Regions from separate parts of the Phreatobacter stygius genome, predicted to be linked through region 1. Evidence: riboswitches for the same ligand, from Rfam matches in the RefSeq annotation. Region 1 holds a riboswitch; the other holds the start of a gene.
What was found. A riboswitch is a leader RNA that binds a small molecule or an ion and turns the genes downstream of it on or off. The one in region 1 is predicted to bind glycine.
Positions count from the first base shown of each region.

Region 2: another riboswitch for glycine. It lies ahead of E8M01_RS06835 (D-amino acid dehydrogenase); the one in region 1 lies ahead of gcvT (glycine cleavage system aminomethyltransferase GcvT).

Region 1 covers NZ_CP039690.1:4,629,730-4,632,934, forward strand. Annotated here, with positions in the region: gene E8M01_RS21745 (hypothetical protein) at 1-100, shown strand, start outside; gene E8M01_RS21750 (outer membrane protein) at 184-951, opposite strand; glycine riboswitch at 1,213-1,318, shown strand; glycine riboswitch at 1,321-1,439, shown strand; gene gcvT (glycine cleavage system aminomethyltransferase GcvT) at 1,521-2,660, shown strand; gene gcvH (glycine cleavage system protein GcvH) at 2,734-3,111, shown strand; gene E8M01_RS21765 (OsmC family protein) at 3,121-3,205, shown strand, end outside.
Region 2 covers NZ_CP039690.1:1,484,999-1,488,203, reverse strand. Annotated here, with positions in the region: gene E8M01_RS06845 (MFS transporter) at 1-409, opposite strand, end outside; gene E8M01_RS06840 (MBL fold metallo-hydrolase) at 564-1,610, opposite strand; glycine riboswitch at 1,843-1,942, shown strand; gene E8M01_RS06835 (D-amino acid dehydrogenase) at 2,075-3,205, shown strand, end outside.

The DNA.
Region 1 (3,205 bases):
GCCGCCGGATGAGCTGCAGACCTATGTCATCTTCGTCGGTTTCGACACGATGGCCCAGCCGCGCGAGCGCGGCCGGGGGCGCCAGGCGCGCCAGCGCTGACGCCCGGGGCGAGCAGGCCGGACACCATGGCGACGGTGTCCGGCTCTTGTCGGATCAGGGCCGGCCCGAAAAAATTCAGCTGGTCAGTAGGCAGCCCGGACCACGGGCGCGCCGGCCCAATCGAATTTATAGGACACGCCGATGCGCACGGTGTGGGTCACCGGTGACTGGGAGATGCGGCTCGCCGGATCGATGAGGGGGCCCGCGACGAAGTTTCGGACAAGTGTCTTCTCCGGATAGTATCCGGCGAGGTAGTCGAGCCGCACCATGACGTTGCGGGTCAGCGCATATTCGATGCCGCCGCCGACGACCGGACCGAGGCTCCATCCGCTGCCGCGCCAGACCGAGCCTCCTTCGCTCGTATAACGAACCGTCGTTTCCTGAAGTCCCGCGCCTACCGTCAGGTAGAACAGCCAGGGGCCCGAAGCGAAGCCGAGGCGTGCGCGCAGCGTGCCGGAAGAACCCGTCCTCGTCGTGAAGTCGTCGAATGCGACGCCGTTGGTGAAACGGCGGTAGACGCTCTTGTCGGCAAACGAAAAGTCCGCCTCGAGACCGATGACCGATGGCCCGGACTGCCAGTTGAAGCCGCCGTGAATGCCGCCGGTCGCGGAACCCGACGCCATGTTGAAAATGCCGGCCGCTCTCGTGACGGGCAAAAGGCCGGTATGCGAAGGGGACACACCGGTTGCGCCCGCCCGCCACCCGGCATGGGCGCCAATATAGAAGCCGGTCCAGTCGAAAGCCGCGACAGGTGCCGTAATGGGGGCCGGCAGTCCAACGTCCGCCGCTTGTGCCGGCGTCATGCCGACCAAAAGGCCACATACCATGAGGCATCTGTTGAACATGCGCATGCTTGCCCCCTGGGTTACCAGCAGAAGTCTGCGTGCAAATTATTCGCGGCCTGCCGGATTCGATCAATCAATTTTGCGTCTGGCGCCGGTGGTGTGGCTATTTTACAAGGCCCGTGTGCCTGCCGCGCAACATGAGCGCGGATCCCCGCTCGCCCCAGTCTCTGCGCGTGCCGCGCTCACTGCCGCCTTTCGGGCCGCGCCCTTGCCCACAAGCTCGCCTTGACTCCGCCGCCCGATCCCGTCATTCGGGAGGGGTGTCATATGAGCCCGGCGGGAGAGTCCGGGTGGTCTTTAAATGCGAGATCTCCCGGCGCCGAAGGAGCAACGGCCCCGGAACCTCTCAGGCAAAAAGGACCGCCGGGGGATTGGCACTCTGGAAAGCGGCAGCGTGTCCAAGCGCGGCCCACCGACGGAGTAAGCCGATAGGGTCCCGGTCAGGGCCCTGGCCCCAGGGCCCCGGTGAATCTCTCAGGTCCTGCGACAGAGGGGCGCGAGCGGGCGACAAGCCCGCGTTTCGAGCGTGTTCGGGGCGTGCCCCGGGCCTGCTCACGCGCCGATGCAGGATGACCATGGCCGAACCCCTTTCCGGGCCGCTGCACAAGACCCCGCTTCATCAGCTGCATGTCGAGGCCGGCGCCAAGATGGTGCCCTTCGCCGGCTACGACATGCCGGTGCAATATCCGACCGGCGTCCTGACCGAGCACAACTGGACGCGCAGCGACGCCGGCCTGTTCGACGTCAGCCATATGGGCCAGGCCTTCGTGGTCGGCCCAACCTGGGAGGCGACCGCCAAGGCGCTCGAGGCGCTGGTGCCGGCCGACATCCTCAACCTGAAGCCGGGCCAGCAGCGCTACAGCCAGCTGACCGCCGAGGATGGCGGCATTCTCGACGACCTGATGATCACGCGCTCGGCCTATGCCGGCTACGAGGGCTGGGCCTACCTGGTGGTCAATGCCGGCTGCAAGGAGCAGGACTTCGCCCATATCGGGCCGCGCCTGCCCGATGGCGTCACCTTGAAGCCGGACGCGACGCTGGCATTGATCGCGCTGCAGGGCCCGAAGGCGGCCGCCGTGCTCGACGCGTTGCTTCCCGGCATCGCCGCGACGCCGTTCATGACCTTCACCGAAACCAAGCTGGACGGCATGTTCGTCCATGCCTCGCGCTCGGGTTACACCGGCGAGGACGGGTTCGAGCTCTGCGTCGAGGCCAAGGACGCCGCGGCGATCTGGCAGCGGCTCCTGTCGGACGAGCGGGTCAAGCCGATCGGGCTCGGCGCGCGCGACAGCCTGAGGCTGGAAGCCGGTCTCTGCCTCTACGGCCACGACATCGACACCACGACATCGCCGGTCGAAGCTGGCCTGACCTGGTCGATCCAGAAGCGCCGCCGGACCGAGGGCGGTTTTCCCGGCGCCACGCGCATTCAGAAAGAGCTTGCCGACGGCCCGGCGCGCCGGCGGATCGGCATCCTGCCCGACGGCCGGGCGCCGGCCCGCGAGGGCACGGTGATCAAGGCCGCCGACGGGGCGGCCATCGGCACCGTGACCTCAGGCGGTTTCGGGCCCAGCGTCAGCGGTCCGGTCGCCATGGGTTATGTCAATGCGCGCTTCGCCGAGCCGGGCACGCCCGTGCTGCTCGAAGTGCGCGGCAAGGATCTGCCGGCCAAGGTCGTGACCATGCCCTTCGCGCCGCATCGCTACTTCCGCGGATAGCATTTTCGAGATGGGGCCGGATCCGGCTTCGATCAGGAACATGCCTCATAACAAGGTTTCAGAGGAGCTCGCCATGGCCAATATCCGTTACACCAAGGACCACGAATATATCAGCGTCGAGGGCGACACCGGCACCATCGGCATTTCCGACTATGCTCAGCAGCAGCTCGGCGACGTCGTTTTCGTCGAATTGCCGGAACTCGGCCGCAAGGTCGCCAAGGGCGACGGTGCCGCCGTGGTCGAAAGCGTCAAGGCGGCCTCGGACATCTATGCGCCGGTGGCCGGCGAAGTGGTGGCGGTCAATGGCGCGCTGGAGGCCGCTCCCGGCACGGTCAACGAGGATCCCGCCGGCAAGGGCTGGTTCCTGAAGCTCCGGATCGCCGACCCGAAGCAGCTCGACGACCTGATGGACGAAGCCGCCTACCAGGCTTTCGTCGCCTCGATCTCCTGAAGGCGCGTTATGGCGCATTCCTACACCGCCGACGTCACATGGACCCGCGACGAGGCTGTCTTCACCGACAACCGCTATTCGCGCGGCCATGTCT
Region 2 (3,205 bases), 3.1 Mb from region 1:
AGTCGGCGGGATGATAGACGCCATTGGCAAAACCCGCCGCGGCCATGGCGACCAGCAGCCAGGGATAGCTGTCGAACAATGCCACCGACAGGAAGCTGGCGCTGCCCAGCATGAGGCCGCCGACCAGCATGCGGCGCGCGCCGAACCTGTCGGTGAGAAAGCCGATCGGCGTCTGCACCACCAGCGATACCAGGTTGAAGACGGCAAGCGCGACGCCGACTTCGACGAAACTCACGCCGAGATAGCCCGGCAGCAGCGGAATCAGCGCGGGCAGCGTCATGATGTGGAAATGACTGACCAGATGCGCCATCGACACATGAACGAGCAGCGATGTCTCGCCGCGCCTGGTTCGCACCGGGCCTTCGGTTGAGGCCGTCATCGCCGGTTCGGTCTTTCGTTCATTCGGCACCTGGGCTCCGCTGCGGCGTCCCTTGGCTCAGGGCTTCCGACGCGGGGCAGGGGCAGAGCGCCACGGCCCGGCGGATACCGCCGTCATAGCGCGGCGGCGGCCGCTTCATAAGCCCCGAAAGGCGAAGACCTGCCTTGAGGCTGGTCCGGCGCGATCACCCGGCCGCGAAATATTCGACCACGTCGCTCTTGCCGGTGCGCACCAACTGGCCCTGGTTGAGCGTGTAATTGACATGCGCCAGGACCTCGCTGAAGGCAAAGCTCGTCTGATGCGCGTCAAGCTTGCGCGGGAAGATGATGGGGATGAGATCGGCGGCGGAGCGCGGCGCCTCGCGGCAGGCTTCGAGCAGCGCCGCGCAGCGGGATTCGTGATGCGCGATGAGCTGAGCGCTGCGCAGATGGATGCCGATGAAGGGCAGTTGATGCCCGGGCAGGACCAGGGTGTCATCCGGGATATCGGCGTTCAAGGCACGCAGCGAGCGCAGGAAGAGCCCGAGCGGATCGCCATGCGGATCGACCGCCCAGACGCTGACATTCGGCGTGATCTTGGCGAGCACCTGATCGGCGACGAACAGGATCTTGTCGGATGGGCAATGCAGCATGATCTGTTCGGCTGCGTGGCCGTCGCCGACGCGCACGGAAAACACCCGCCCGCCGATCTCGATGGTATCGCCGCCGACAATGCGCAGGAAGGTTCCGGGCAGGTTTGCCACCATCCGGAGATATTCGTTGCCCTGCGTGCTGACCAGCTCGGTCAGTTCGGCGCCGAGCCCATGGCTCAGATAAAAGTCGCGATAGAGCTTGGCATCGAGCGCGTTGGGGCTGAGCGAGATGTTGAGGCAGCTCAGATAGGAGGTCTGGCTGGTGATCAGCGGGATCTGAAAACGTTCGGCGAGCCATCCGGCAAGGCCGATATGGTCGGGATGGAAATGGGTGACGATCAGCCGGGTCAGGCGCCGGCCTCTGAGCGGGCCAGAGACCAGGGCTTCCCAGGCCGCGCGGGTCACACGATCGTCGATGCCGGTGTCCAGCACCGCCCAGCCGTCGCCATCCTCGATCAGATAGATGTTCACGTGGTTCAGGCGGAACGGCAGCGGCAGACGGGTCCACAGGACACCCGGCGCGATCTCGATGACTTCGCCCGCTTCGGGCGGGGTCAGGACCGGATAGATGATGTCGTTGTCTGATGGGGCGGCGGACATTCTTGGAAGGCTCACGGGTTCGATCAATGGGGTGGTCGTACGGATCAATTGAAAAAGTGACGGCTCAATGATCGTCGGAAGGCATGAAGCGAGCGCGCATCGACGCGGAAGCGGGCACGGCCCTGACCTCGCAGACTATGGCATTCCGGTCCAGCTGCCAGACCCCCATCCGGCAGGCATAGGGCCTCCGGCCTATGTCGGTCTTGACAGGCGGTGCCGGAAGGCGGAAGAGCCAGTCGACGCGGAAGAGACCGTCCTGTCATGGTCGACAGGAAGGCGCCGACGGAGCAACCGCCCCGGAAACTCTCAGGCAAAAAGACCGCGTTCGATTTTGGACTCTGAAAAGTGGAGCCGCATGCTCCCGCCGACGGTGTAAGTCGCTGCTCAGTCCGTGAGCGGCGGTGATGCTCTCAGGCCAATGACAGAGGGGGCGTTCGAACCCGCATGAGCGGGAAGGAGCGCCTATGTATTCAGAGCAAGGGCCCAAGGTCGCCGTGATCGGCGCGGGCATCACCGGCATCACCACAGCCTATAATCTGGCCAAGCGCGGCTGCCGCGTGACGGTTTTCGACCGCCACCCCTATGCCGCGATGGAGACGTCGTTCGCCAATGGCGGGCAGCTGTCGGCGTCCAATGCGGAGGTCTGGAACAGCTGGGCGACCGTGCTCAAGGGGCTGAAATGGATGTTCACGCCAGGGGCGCCGTTGCTGGTGAACCCGACGCCGTCCTGGCACAAGCTGTCCTGGATGGCCGAGTTCGTCGCGGCGATCCCGAAATATGAAGAGAACACCGTCTCGACGGCCCGCCTCGCTGTCGAAGCCCGGGCCCATCTCATCCGCATGGCGGTGGAAGAGGGCATCGACTTCGACTGCGAAACCCGCGGCATCCTGCACTTCTACCACACCAAGGCGGATTTCGAGGCGGCCGCGCGTGTCTCGAAACTGCTCGCCAAGGGCGGGCTCGAACGGCGCGCGGTGACGCCGGAGGAAATCCGGTCGATCGAGCCGGCGCTCAAGGGCCAATTCTACGGTGGCTTCTACACGCCGTCCGATTTCACCGGCGACATTCACAAGTTCACCCATGGCCTGGCGCGCGCCTGCGAGCGGCTCGGCGTCACCATGCGGCTGGCGACCGAGGTCACCCATGTCGCCGCGACCGATCTGGCGGTCAGCATTTCCAGCCGGTCGGTCGAGCCTACGACGGAAGCCGGCGATGCGCCGGTCGGGATCGACCGGTTCGACCAGGTCGTCGTCTGTGGTGGCGTCATGTCGCGCGAGCTCGGCCGGCAGGTCGGCGACCGGGTGAACGTCTATCCGGTCAAGGGCTATTCGATCACGGTGAACCTGCCGGACCAGGCCGACCAGGATGCGGCACCCTGGACCAGCCTGCTCGACGACAAGGCCAAGATCGTCACCAGCCGGCTGGGCGCGGCGCGTTTCCGGGTTGCCGGAACGGCCGAGTTCAACGGCGCCAACAAGGACATCCGGGCCGAGCGCATCGACCCGCTGATCGCCTGGTGCCGGGCGCATTTCCCGGGCATCAACACCCGCCAGGTGGTGCCTTGGGCCGGCCTGCGTCCGATGATGCCGGACATG